DNA from 3 places in the Candidatus Streptomyces philanthi genome. Region 3 is predicted to be linked to each of the others. Evidence: riboswitches for the same ligand, from Rfam matches in the RefSeq annotation. Region 3 holds a riboswitch; each other region holds the start of a gene.
The links. Region 3 has a riboswitch for cobalamin ahead of AC51EU_RS08505 (ribonucleoside-diphosphate reductase subunit alpha). Riboswitches for the same ligand answer to the same signal wherever they lie in the genome.
Positions count from the first base shown of each region.

Region 1: linked by a shared signal. The riboswitch ahead of AC51EU_RS08360 (CoA-acylating methylmalonate-semialdehyde dehydrogenase) and the one ahead of AC51EU_RS08505 (ribonucleoside-diphosphate reductase subunit alpha) in region 3 are both predicted to bind cobalamin.
Region 2: linked by a shared signal. The riboswitch ahead of AC51EU_RS01805 (ABC transporter substrate-binding protein) and the one ahead of AC51EU_RS08505 (ribonucleoside-diphosphate reductase subunit alpha) in region 3 are both predicted to bind cobalamin.

Region 1 covers NZ_JCANQV010000045.1:16,593-20,706, forward strand. Annotated here, with positions in the region: gene AC51EU_RS08355 (acyl-CoA dehydrogenase family protein) at 1-230, opposite strand, end outside; gene AC51EU_RS08360 (CoA-acylating methylmalonate-semialdehyde dehydrogenase) at 236-1,735, opposite strand; cobalamin riboswitch at 1,929-2,106, opposite strand; gene AC51EU_RS08365 (class I SAM-dependent methyltransferase) at 2,222-3,091, opposite strand; gene AC51EU_RS08370 (SAM-dependent methyltransferase) at 3,406-4,114, shown strand, end outside.
Region 2 covers NZ_JCANQV010000005.1:37,945-42,058, forward strand. Annotated here, with positions in the region: gene AC51EU_RS01795 (ABC transporter ATP-binding protein) at 1-308, shown strand, start outside; gene AC51EU_RS01800 (peptidoglycan-binding protein) at 735-2,075, shown strand; cobalamin riboswitch at 2,212-2,349, shown strand; gene AC51EU_RS01805 (ABC transporter substrate-binding protein) at 2,391-3,374, shown strand; gene AC51EU_RS01810 (FecCD family ABC transporter permease) at 3,371-4,114, shown strand, end outside.
Region 3 covers NZ_JCANQV010000046.1:18,310-22,966, forward strand. Annotated here, with positions in the region: gene mctP (monocarboxylate uptake permease MctP) at 1-304, shown strand, start outside; gene AC51EU_RS08500 (Uma2 family endonuclease) at 398-985, opposite strand; cobalamin riboswitch at 1,116-1,276, shown strand; gene AC51EU_RS08505 (ribonucleoside-diphosphate reductase subunit alpha) at 1,439-3,886, shown strand; gene AC51EU_RS08510 (ribonucleotide-diphosphate reductase subunit beta) at 3,886-4,657, shown strand, end outside.

The DNA of each region.
Region 1 (4,114 bases), on a different contig from region 3:
AGCGCCTCGAAGACGAGGACGCCGTCGGTGCGCCCGAGGCCCGAACCACCGGACTCCTCACGGACGTAGACCCCGCCGAGCCCGAGCCCGGCCGCCTTGCGCAGCACGTCGAGCGGGAAGTGCTTGTCGCGGTCCCACTCCACGGCGTGCGGGGCGAGCTGGTCCTGGGCGAAGTCGAGGGTGGTCTCGACGAGGGCGAGCTGGTCCTCGGTCAGCATGGTGGTGGTCATCGCCCTCACCCCATGGTCGGCAGGGTGAAGCTCGCGCCCTCCTTGGCCCCGGAGGGCCAGCGCGAGGTGACGGTCTTGGTCCGGGTGTAGAAGCGGATGGCGTCGGGGCCGTGCTGGTTGAGGTCACCGAAGCCGGAGCGCTTCCAGCCGCCGAACGTGTGGTACGCGACCGGCACCGGGATGGGCACGTTGACGCCGACCATGCCGGTGTCCACCCGCCGGGTGAAGTCGCGCGCGGTGTCCCCGTCCCGGGTGAAGATCGCGACACCGTTGCCGTAGGGGTGCTCGCTGGGCAGCCGCAGCGCCTCCTCGTAGTCGGCGGCGCGCACCACGCACAGCACGGGGCCGAAGATCTCCTCCCGGTAGACCCGCATCGACGGGCTCACCCGGTCGAAGAGCGAGGCGCCCGCGAAGAAGCCGTTCTCGTGGCCGGGCAGGGTGAAGCCCCGTCCGTCCACGACGAGTTCGGCGCCCTCGTTGACGCCGATGTCGACATAGCGGCGTACCCGGTCGACGGCGTCCCGGCCGACGAGGGGACCGAAGTCGGCCCCGGGGTCGTCGGACCTGCCGACGCGCAGCGTCCCGATCCGTTCCTTGAGGCGGGCGACCAGGGCGTCCGCGGTGCGCTCGCCGACCGGCACCGCGACGGAGACCGCCATGCAGCGCTCGCCGGCGGAGCCGTAGCCCGCGCCGATCAGGGCGTCCACCGCCTGGTCGAGGTCGGCGTCCGGCATCACGATCAGATGGTTCTTGGCGCCCCCGAAGCACTGGGCGCGCTTGCCGTGCGCGGCGGCGGTGGCGTAGACGTGCGAGGCGACCGGGGTGGAGCCGACGAAGCCGATCGCGCCGACCCGGGGATCGGTCAGAAGGGTGGCGGCCGCCTCCTCGCCGCCGTTGACGACATTGAGGACGCCCGGCGGCAGGCCCGCCTCCAGGAACAGTTCGGCCAGCCGCAGCGGCACCGACGGGTCGCGCTCCGACGGCTTGAGGACGAAGGAGTTTCCGCAGGCCAGCGCGGGCGCGGCCTTCCACAGGGGGATCATCGCGGGGAAGTTGAACGGCGTGATGCCCGCGGCGACACCGACGGGCGCGCGCAGGGAGTGCACATCGATGCCCCGGCCCGCGTTGTCGGTGAACTCGCCCTTGAGGAGGTGCGGGATGCCCGCGGCGAACTCGACGACCTCCAGCCCGCGCTGGATGTCCCCGTGGGCGTCGGCCACGGTCTTGCCGTGCTCGGAGGAGAGCAGCCGGGCCAGCGCGTCCCGTTCCCCCTCGACCAGTTGGAGGAAGCGCAGGAGGACCCGGGCGCGGCGCTGCGGGTTCCACTCGCCCCATTCGCGCTGCGCCCGGACGGCGTCGGCGATCGCCGCCGCGGTGTCGGCGCGGCCGGCGAGCGGCACCCGCGCCTGGACCTCGCCGGTGTTGGGGTCGTGCACATCGCCGTACGTCCCCGAGGTGCCCGGGGTGTGCTCGCCGCCGATGAGATGCGTCAGTTCACGGACCATGGATGCCTGCTCTCGTCAGGTGAGATCCGGGATGGCGCGCCCGTCACCAAGGACCGGGACCGGTGGGGTGCCGGGCGCGGGAACACGTCGGCCCGAAGGCCGTCAGGCGGGGCGGAAGACCGCCCGCGGGGCCGGATCACCAGGATCACGGGTGCGCACCGGTGCCATGCGTGTCTGCTCCATCCTCGTGGACAACACGGAACGTTCCGCGGCCGGTATCCTGACTCCCGGATCTCCGCGCGCTCCCCGGCCTTCCCGGCGGTTCCTCCGCCAGTGGCCTTTCCTGCCAGACGAGCGCACTCCCCGGTCACAGTGGCGGGACCGTGCCGGACTCGCACCGGCTTCCCTGCACCGCGGACCTTGTACTCCGACGATATAGTTGGACGTCCTAGTAAGTCCAGCCCTCACCTCCCGCACGCCGAGTCCGGCCCGGCATGCCGAGGGCCCGGGTCAATGGCCCGGGCCCAGGTGGCACGCGGTCCGCCCTCAGTCCGTGGCGTCGTCCGGCCGCACCGCGCGCAGCGCGTACAGCATCGGGACGATCGGCCGCTCCGGGGGCAGCCGCCACCAGCCGTTCTCCGCCGGCACCATCTCCTCGAAGCGGCGCCACGGCACCCGGTCCGTCTCCCGCAGCAGATCGATCCGCAGCCCCGCCCCGACCAGCGCCGAGACCACCTCACCGAGGCCGTGCCGCCACTCGTAGCACGTCGTCGCGCCGTCGAGCGCCGGCCCGTCGGTGTAGGTGACGGGCGCGTCGCTGCGCAGCGGCCCGCGGCCCGCCATGTAGTCGTGACGCAGAAGGAGTTGCTGGTGCTCCGGCAAGGCGGGGTCGGCGGACAGGCCCAGCGAGTCCAGCAGCGGGTGGAACTCCACCAGGTACAGGGTGCCGCCCGGCCGCAGCAGTCCATGGACGACACGGGCCCAGCGGGGCAGGTCCGGGAGGTAGCACAGCGCCCCCTTGCCCGTGTAGACCACGTCGAACCGCCGCCCGTCCAGCGCCTCGCCCGCCCGGTGGACGTCGGAGCGGACGAACTCCATCCGCCGCCCGCCCTCGGCGGCCAGCCGGCGCGCCTCGGCGACGGCGGCCCCCGAGATGTCCAGGCCCACCGTCCGTGCGCCCCGGTCGGCGAACGCCGCGGTCTCCGTGCCCAGATGGCACTGGAGGTGCAGGACGTCCCGCCCTTCGAGACCTCCCAGGTCCTCCCACTCGAAGGGCGCGAACCAGTCCTCCGCGGTCCGCGTGCCGTTCAGCCCGTAGAAGGCGCTGGCCACATGGACGGGCGTACGGGCGTCCCAGTTCGCCTCGTTGGCCCGCACCATCTCCTCGACCGTCGGTCCACTCGTCTCTGTCTCCATCCGCCCCTTCTACCTCTCCGGGCCACGGGCGTACCAGGGTTCGTACCGCATCCGGCCAACCCTCCGGCGCCGGAGGGGAGTTCCGATGGCGGGGAGTTGCGTGCCGTTGGCCTGATTTGCCCGTACCCGCTCCGGGGGGCCGCGCACACCGCCCGTCCGGGGACGCGGGCGGTGTGCGCAATTGACTGCCCCTGCCACCTGCAACAACCGCTGATCAGTGGGTATGTTGAACCGTGAACCCGGCGCGCCCGGCCGTCGAAGAACGGGGGCGCAGCTCCATGCCGGTGGTGCCGTCACGACGGGATACATGTGCAATGAGCCAGGAACCGAAGCCGCTGTCCAGCGTGGTCGACGTCAGCGTCCCGAGCGTGGCCCGGATGTACGACTACTACCTCGGCGGCAAGGACAACTACGCCGTCGACCGGGAAGCCTGCGAGGAGCTGAGCAAGGTCGTCCCCAGCACCGGTGTGCTGGCGGTCAACAACCGCCGCTTCCTGCGCCGGGCGGTGCGCTGGCTGGCCCAGGAGCACGGCATCCGCCAGTTCCTCGACCACGGCTCCGGCCTGCCCACCCAGGACAACGTCCACGAGGTCGCCCAGGCCGTCGACCCCTCCTCCCGTGTCGTCTACATCGACAACGACCCCATCGTGCTGGCCCACGGCCGCGCGCTGCTGGAGGAGAACGAGAACACCGCGGTCATCCAGGCCGACATGCGGGACACCGAGGGCATCTTCGACAGCCCGGAGGTCCGACGTCTGATCAACCTCGACGAGCCGGTCGCGGCCCTCTTCGTCTCGGTGCTGCACTGCATCACCGACGAGGACGACCCCGCCGCCCTCGTACGCCGGGTCGCCGACCGCCTGGTGCCCGGCAGCTTCCTCGTGGTGTGCCAGCTCGTCAGCGAGGACCGGGCGACCCGGGACTTCGTCACCGAGTTCATGCGGGTCAGCACGGAAGGGCAGTGGGGCCGCGTCCGCACCGAGCGCGAACTGGCCTCCTACCTGGACGGCCTGGAGATCCTGG
Region 2 (4,114 bases), on a different contig from region 3:
TCGCCATCGCCCGCGCGATGATCCGGGACGCCCCCGTCCTCATCCTGGACGAGCCGACCACCGGCCTCGACGCCGAATCGAGCCGCCGGGTCCTGGAGCCCCTGCGCCTGCTGATGTCCGGACGCACCACGATCATCATCTCCCACAACCTGCTCACGGTCCGCGACGCCGACCAGATCGTCCTGCTCGACCAGGGTCGCTGTGTCGCCCGCGGCACCCATGACGAGCTGCTCGCCCACAACCCGGCCTACGCCCGCCTCCACCGGCTGCACCGGCCACCGGGCGAATCGGCGGGAGTCCGCTCGTAGCGCGGTCGGGGGCGGTCGGCGCGAAGCCCGGGAGGGGCCTCCGGGGTGTCCGTGCGGGCCGGCCCCTCGTCTCATCCTCACGGCGACGACGGAACGGGAGCCGGGACGGCCAGGTCACAGCGGCTTCCGGGCCGTTGGAACACATCGAGCGCCAGATACCGAAACAGACAAAAGACTTAAACGCTCTTTCGGTCCGCTTTCACCTCATTCTAGGATGAACCTCGATCATGATCATCATGGGTGGACGCGCTCCCGCCTGCCCGGATCCGGGGCGTACGCACCCATCGACTGCGAGGTGAGCCAGATGCCCGGCCTTGCTGCACCGGCCGTGACCGGCACGGTCGTCGCCGGCCCCCCTGCGCCCGCCCGGAACGGCGGGCGCGTACCGCCGCCCCTCCCCCGTCCCCTCAGGAAGCAGGTCACACGATGACGGCAGCCCCCACCTTCGTCGACATACCCCTCGACACCTGTACATGCCCCGGATGCCGGCTCCAGCGCACCGAGGACACCGGCTGCCGCGGCGTACGGGGCCGCGACATCGCCGCCGTGGCGACCCTGACCGGGGCCACGCTGCTGGGCGGTGCGGGAGCCTCGTTCGCGGCCACCGCGACGCCCGCCCCGGCCCACAGCACCACCACGTCCCCCATCACCGCCTCCCCCGCGTCCGTCCCGGCCGTCCCCGCCGCGGCCACCAGGGCCGCGAACCCGCAGGGCGACCCGGGGCCGCTGCACGGCCGCCGGCAGTTGGCGCGGACGGCGGGCCACGACCTGTCGCTGACGCGCCAGCAGATCCTCGCCCGCGCCCAGACCTGGGTGGACGCCCGGGTGCCGTACGTCTGGAACGGCTACTGGTCGGACGGCTACCGGCAGGACTGCTCCGGCTTCATCTCCATGGCCTGGGGCCTGTCCGGCAACCACTGGACCGGCGACATCCACCAGTACGGCGTCCGGATCTCCAAGAGCCAGCTCCAGCCCGGCGACATGCTGCTCTACCACAACCCGGCGAACCCCGAGAAGGGCTCGCACGTGGTGCTCTTCGCCGGCTGGGCCGACAGCGCCCGCACCCGGTACGTGGTGATGGAGGAGGCCGGCGGCCTCGGGGCGGTCAAGCGGACCCTCCCCTACGCGTACACCTCCAACTCCGCCAAGTACGTCCCCTACCGCTACAAGAACGTGGTCACCTCCGGCGGTGAGGGCGGCAACACCGGAGGCGGCGGCAACGCGTTCCCGGGCGCGTCGTCCTTCGGCCCAGGCGCCCACAACGCGAACGTCACCAAGCTCGGGCAGATGCTGGTCAAGCGCGGTGCCGGGAAGTTCTACTCGCAGGGTCCGGGCCCCCGGTGGTCCGACTCCGACCGCAAGGCCACCCAGGCGTTCCAGAAGGCCCAGGGCTGGTCCGGGGCGGAGGCCGACGGCATCCCCGGCCCGGCCACCTGGCGCTACCTGGTCGACGGCACGGGCAAGAACGTCGGCGGCTCGTCCGGCGGCTCCGGCGGCACGTCCGGCGGCGGCTCGGGCAGCGGCCAGTCCACGGCGTTCCCCGGTAAGCAGTACTTCCGCCCCGGCGCGAACAACGCCCATGTCTCCCGGCTCGGGAAGCAACTGGTGAAGAAGGGCTTCGGCAAGCACTACTCCCAGGGCCCCGGCCCCCGCTGGAGCGAGTCCGACCGCCGCAACGTCGAGGCGTTCCAACGGTCCCAGGGCTGGCGCGGCGCCGACGCCGACGGCTACCCCGGCCCGGAAACCTGGAAGCGCCTCTTCCGCTGACCACCCGCGTGGTGCCCGGCGGGCCTGCCCCGGCCCGCCGGGCACCGCACCGCCCCCGCGCGGCTTCGCCTGCCGTTGACCGGCCCCCGCTGACCGCGCGTTGGGCCGGTGCGGAGCCGGACGGTGTCCCGGGAGAAGCGTCTGGCACACTGTGCGCACCAACCCCAGGCGGTGCAGGACAGGAAACCGGTGTGAATCCGGTGCGGTCCCGCCACTGTGACCGGGAGCCCCGCGGCCCCGGGAGCCAGACACTGACGTGCCGCCTTCTCCGTACGACCAGGGGAACGAGGACTTCCCCAGGAGAGGCAGAACGTCATGTCCGGACCCCGGGCCGCGCTGCGCGCGCTGCTCCCGTTCCTCCTGGTGCTCCCGGTGGCCGCCTGCGGCGCGCCGGAGCAGGGCGCGAAGGGTGGGCGGAGCACGACGGAAGGGTTCCCGTACACGGTCACCAACTGCGGTGAGCGGACCACGTTCACCCAGCCGCCCCACCGTGCCGTCACCATGAACCAGCACGCCACCGAGATCCTGCTCGCCCTCGGGCTGCGCGACCGGATCGCCGGCACCGCGTACCTGGACGACAAGATCCTCCCGGAGTACCGGTCCGCGTACGCGGGGCTGAAGGTGCTCGCCGGCAAGTACCCGTCCAAGGAGGTCCTCCTGGGCGCGAACCCGGACTTCGTCTACGGCGGCTACACCAGCGCCTTCGACAAGGGCGCCGGACTCGACCGCGCCACGCTGCGGAAGACCGGCATCGCCACCCGGCTGAACGTCGAGAACTGCGCCGAGGGCCCGGTCGGCACGGAGCAACTGGCCACCGAGATACGCCAGGTCGCGCGCACCTTCGGCGTCCCGGAGCGGGGCGAGAGGCTGGTCGCGCGGCTCCAGGGGAGGATCGACGCGGTGACCAAGCGCCTCAAGGGCGTGCACCGGCCCTCGGTCCTCGTGTACGACTCCGGCGACAGCAGCGCGTTCACCGCGGGCGGCCGGGGCATCGGCAACCAGATCATCACCCTGGCGGGCGGCCGGAACGTCTTCGGCGACATCGGGAAGGTCTTCTCCGCCGTCTCCTGGGAGAAGGTCATCGACCGCGGGCCCGAGGTCATCGTGATCTACGACTACGGCGGGACGAGCGTCGAGGCGAAGAAGAAGCGTCTGCTGAACGACCCGGCGCTCGCCGACGTCCCGGCGATCAGGAACAAGCGGTTCGCGGTGCTCCCGCTGTCCTCCGCCGTCCTCGGCGTCCGCGTCGCCGACGCCGTCGAGGACCTGGCCGCGCAGCTCCACCCGCGTTCCGCATGAGGCCCCCGCTCCCCGCGGCGGCCCGCTTCCCGCTGGTGCTGACGGGCCTCGTGGTGCTGCTGGCCGCCTCGGCGGTCGCCGGGCTGGCCATCGGCCAGGTGCGGATACCGCCGGCGGACGTCGTCCGGGTCCTGTTCGACGGGCCGCACACCGGCGCCTACGCGTCGATCGTGTGGGACGTGCGGCTGCCGAGGGTGCTGCTCGCCGTGGTGGTCGGCGCGGGACTGGCCGTGACGGGAACGGTACTCCAGGCGCTGGTCCGCAACGCGCTGGCCGACCCGTTCCTGGTGGGCGCGTCGTCCGGGGCGTCGGCCGGCGCGGTCACGGTGCTCGTCCTGGGCGTCGGCGGCGCGGTGGCCACGACGTTCCTGGTGCCGCTGGCCGCGTTCGCGGGTTCGCTGGTGGCGCTGGTGGCCGTCTACGCGATGGCGCGGCGCGGCGGCACCATGACGACGGGCCGGCTGGTCCTCGCGGGGGTGGCCGTCCAGTACATCCTCTCCGCCTTCACCAGTCTCGTCCTCGTCGTGTCGGCGGAGTCGGAGCAGCTGCGGGCGGTGATGTTCTGGACCCTCGGCGGGCTCGGCGCGGCCCGCTGGGACGAACTCCTCGTCCCGGCCGTCGTCCTCGTGGCGGGGGTGGCGCTGCTGATGGCGCTGGCGCGGCCCCTCGATCTGCTCCTGGCCGGGGAGGAGGGGGCCCGCACGCTCGGGCTGGACGCGGGACGCTTCCGCTCCCGGGTG
Region 3 (4,657 bases):
GGCCGCGGGCATGATCTACGGCACGCTCGCGGCGTACGGCGTGGCCAGCCCGACGCAGGCCCACTTCGGTGGTTCGAGCGCCGAGATCCCCGGCATCGGCCAGATCGGCTACATCGGTCTCACCGCCTTCGTCCTCAATGTCGTGGTGACGGTGGTCCTCACCCTCGTCCTGCGCGCCGTGAAGGCCCCCCAGGGCACCGACGAGACCAGCCCCGCCGACTACACCGCCGACGCCGGCGACACGGGCGTACGCACCACCCCGCCCCGCCCGGCCGAGGACGCGGGCGTCCCGACCGGGCACTGAGCGGTACGGGCCGTCGCGTCCCCTGCGGGGGGGCGCGGCGGCCCTGGCCTGCGCGGCCGGCCACCGGGGGCCCGGCTCACCGGGCGGGCCGGGTCACCGCACCCAGTCCTTGAGCGCCTCCGTCTCCAGCGTGATGCCCACCGGGTCCGGCAGCGCGAGCGTCCTGCCGAACGGCACGGTGTGCACGTCCGCATAGCGGACGCCGTCCGGCTCGCTGAACACCGTCGCCTCGCACGCCTCCCGGTCGATCAGCAGAAACACCGGAATACCGGTCTCCGCGTAGGCGCGGGGCTTCTCGACACGGTCGCGCCGGTCGGTGTCGGAGTCATAAGAGGTGACTTCGACGACCATCAGGACCGGGGCGGGGTCGGCCCACTCGCCCTGGCCGACGAAGGCACCGCTGCGCGCGAGCGAACCGTCCGGGCGGGCCCGGCCGCCCCGGTACTCCTCCACCTTGAGCCCTTGGTCAGGGTAGAGCCACAGCTCCGGCCTCGACTGGAGGCAAATGCGCATCAGCCACTCGATGATCCGCCCGTGGTCCCCGTCCGGCACGGCCTTGCTCCTGATCTTCCCGTCGATGAGTTCCAGCCGCGCGCCCTCCTCGGAGCGCGCGAGTATCGCGGCGGCCTCTTCGAAGTACTCGGCGAGAAGCCCGTGCGGACGGTCGGCGAGCGCGGTCATGGAACCCTCTCCTTACTGCCTCGGGCGGAGCAGAGAACGTACGGCCGACGATAGCCGAGGGCACTGACAGGCACCGCTCGATCACACGCGACACACAAGATGTGGTGGCGCCTGCACGGCCCAACACAAGATGTATGCTCGTGCTCGCTGTCGCCGCAGGGGAATCCGGTGCGAGTCCGGAACTGTCCCGCAACGGTGTACGTGTGCGCACATTTCGCCTGATCCCGTCCCGGACGTGGTCACGGCTGCGCGCCCGTGAGTCCGAGGACCTGCCGACGGTACGGCCGCGCCGTCCCCGGCGCGGGCGTCGATACGTCCGGGCCCCGAGGGTTGGGCCGGTGGACGCCGCGCGGTGTGCCCGCGCGCCCGCGGCCGCGGCCGGGGTGCGCACGCCCCCGTGCGCGCCCGTCGAGTTCCCCCTCCCGGCCTTCGTCGAGTGAGGGAGAGCAGCACGTGACCATCGCGCCATCGGAGCCCGTGTCGGACACCGGGGCCGTACCGCCCGCCGCCACCACGCTCCCCGCCGGGAACCTCCCCGCCCCGGACGCCGGTGACGGCCCGGGCACCGCCCTGCTCCGCACCCTGACCGAGCTGACCGCGGACCTCACCGCGACCGACCCCGGCAAGGTCGCCGCCGCCGCGCTGCGCGGCCGGCACCCCGGCTCCGACGAGGCCGGGCTGCGGGACCTCGCCATCGAGGCCGCGGCCGGTCTGATCGGCGACGAGCCCCAGTACTCCCGGCTCGCCGCCCGGCTGCTCACCCTCGCCATCGCCGAGGAGGCCGCGGGCCAGGGCGCCGACGCGTTCTCCGCCTCCGTCGCCACCGGCCACCGCGAGGGCCTGATCGCCGACCGCACCGCCGCCTTCGTCGCCACCCACGCGGACCGGCTGGACGCCCTTGTCGAGGCCGCGCTCGCCGACGGCGCCGACGACCGCTTCGGCTACTTCGGCCTGCGCACCCTCTACTCCCGCTACCTGCTGCGCCACCCCGTGACCCGGAAGGTCGTGGAGACGCCCCAGCACTTCCTCCTGCGGGTGGCCTGCGGCCTGGCCGAGGACGACGGCGAGCGGGCGCTGGCGGACGTCGCCGAGCTGTACCGCCTCACCAGCACCCTGTCCTACCTGCCCTCCTCCCCCACCCTCTTCAACTCCGGCACCCGGCACCCGCAGATGTCCTCCTGCTATCTGCTGGACTCCCCGCTGGACGAGCTGGACTCGATCTACGACCGCTACCACCAGGTCGCCCGGCTCTCCAAGCACGCCGGCGGCATCGGTCTGTCGTACTCCCGCATCCGGGCGCGCGGCTCGCTGATCCGGGGCACCAACGGGCACTCCAACGGCATCGTGCCGTTCCTGCGCACCCTGGACGCCTCGGTCGCCGCGGTGAACCAGGGCGGCCGCCGCAAGGGCGCCGCCTGCGTCTACCTGGAGACCTGGCACGCGGACATCGAGGAGTTCCTGGAGCTCCGCGACAACACCGGTGAGGACGCCCGCCGCACCCACAACCTCAACATCGCCCACTGGATCCCGGACGAGTTCATGCGCCGGGTCGCGGACGACGCCGACTGGTCGCTGTTCTCCCCGGTCGACGTCCCCGGGCTGGTGGACCTGTGGGGCGAGGAGTTCGACACCGCGTACCGCGAGGCGGAGGCCGCGGGCAAGGCCGTCAAGCAGATCCCGGCGCGGGCGCTGTACGCGCGGATGATGCGGACGCTCGCGCAGACCGGCAACGGCTGGATGACGTTCAAGGACGCCGCCAACCGCACCGCCAACCAGACCGCCGAGCCCGGCCGGGTCGTCCACTCCTCCAACCTGTGCACCGAGATCCTGGAGGTCACCGACGACGGGGAGACCGCCGTCTGCAACCTCGGCTCGGTCAACCTCGCCGCGCACCTGCGCGAGGACACCGCCGACTGGCGGGAGGCGGTGGACTGGGAGCGGCTGGACGCCACGGTGCGGACCGCGGTGACCTTCCTCGACCGCGTGGTGGACATCAACTTCTACCCGACCGAGCAGGCCGGCGCGTCCAACGCCCGCTGGCGGCCGGTCGGCCTGGGCCTGATGGGGCTCCAGGACGTCTTCTTCCGGCTGCGGCTGCCGTTCGACTCGCCGCAGGCGCGGGAGCTGTCGACCCGTATCTCCGAGCGGATCATGCTCGCGGCGTACGAGGCGTCCGCCGATCTCGCCGAGCGGCACGGCCCGCACCCGGCCTGGTCCGCGACCCGTACCGCCCGTGGCGTGCTCCACCCCGACCACTATCCGGACGCGGAGCCCCGCTGGGCGGACCGCTGGGCGGCGCTGCGCGCCCGCGTCGCCGCCACCGGCATGCGCAACTCGCTGCTGCTGGCGATCGCGCCGACCGCGACCATCGCCTCCATCGCCGGTGTCTACGAGTGCATCGAGCCGCAGGTGTCCAACCTGTTCAAGCGCGAGACGCTGTCCGGTGAGTTCCTCCAGGTCAACACGTATCTGGTCGAGGAGCTGAAGGCGCTCGGCGTGTGGGACGCGCGCACCCGGGACGCGCTGCGCGAGGCCAACGGCTCGGTGCAGGAGCTGCCGTGGGTCCCCGCCGAGGTCCGGGAGCTGTACCGCACGGCCTGGGAGATCCCGCAGCGCGCGCTGATCGACATGGCCGCGGACCGCACCCCCTACCTCGACCAGAGCCAGTCGCTGAACCTGTTCATGGCGTCGCCGACCATCGGCAAGCTCAGCTCGATGTACGCCTACGCCTGGAAGCGCGGCATCAAGACCACGTACTACCTGCGGTCGCGTCCGGCGACGCGGATCGCCCAGTCGGCGCGCGGCACCACGACCTCCGCCCCCGTACCCCGGCAGGCCGCCGACCCCGAGGCGGTCGCCTGCTCCCTGGAGAACCCCGAGTCCTGCGAGGCATGCCAGTAATGACGACCACACCCGAAACGCCGCGGCGCGAGTCGAACGCCGCCTCCCACACCGCCACCACCGGCGCGAAGAACCTCCTGGACCCGGGCTTCGAGCTGACCCTGCGCCCGATGCGCTACCCGGACTTCTACGACCGGTACCGCGACGCGATCAAGAACACCTGGACGGTGGAGGAGGTCGACCTCCACTCCGACGTCGCCGACCTCGCCAAGCTGTCGCCGGGCGAGCAGCACCTGATCGGGCGGCTGGTCGCGTTCTTCGCGACGGGCGACTCGATCGTGGCGAACAACCTGGTGCTGACGCTCTACAAGCACATCAACTCCCCCGAGGCCCGGCTGTACCTCAGCCGCCAGCTGTTCGAGGAGGCCGTGCACGTCCAGTTCTATCTGACGCTGCTGGACACCTATCTGCCCGACCCGGACGACCGCGCCGCCGCGTTCGCGGCCGTGGAGAACATCCCGTCGATCCGTGAGAAGGCGGAGTTCTGCTTCCGCTGGATGGACTCGGTCGAGAACATCGACCGTCTGGAGTCCAAGGCCGACCGCCGCCGCTTCCTGCTCAACCTCATCTGCTTCGCGGCGTGCATCGAGGGCCTGTTCTTCTACGGCGCCTTCGCGTACGTGTACTGGTTCCGCTCGCGCGGCCTGCTGCACGGCCTGGCCACCGGCACCAACTGGGTGTTCCGCGACGAGTCCATGCACATGGAGTTCGCGTTCTCGGTGGTGGACACCGTCCGCGAGGAGGAGCCCGACCTCTTCGACGACGCGCTGG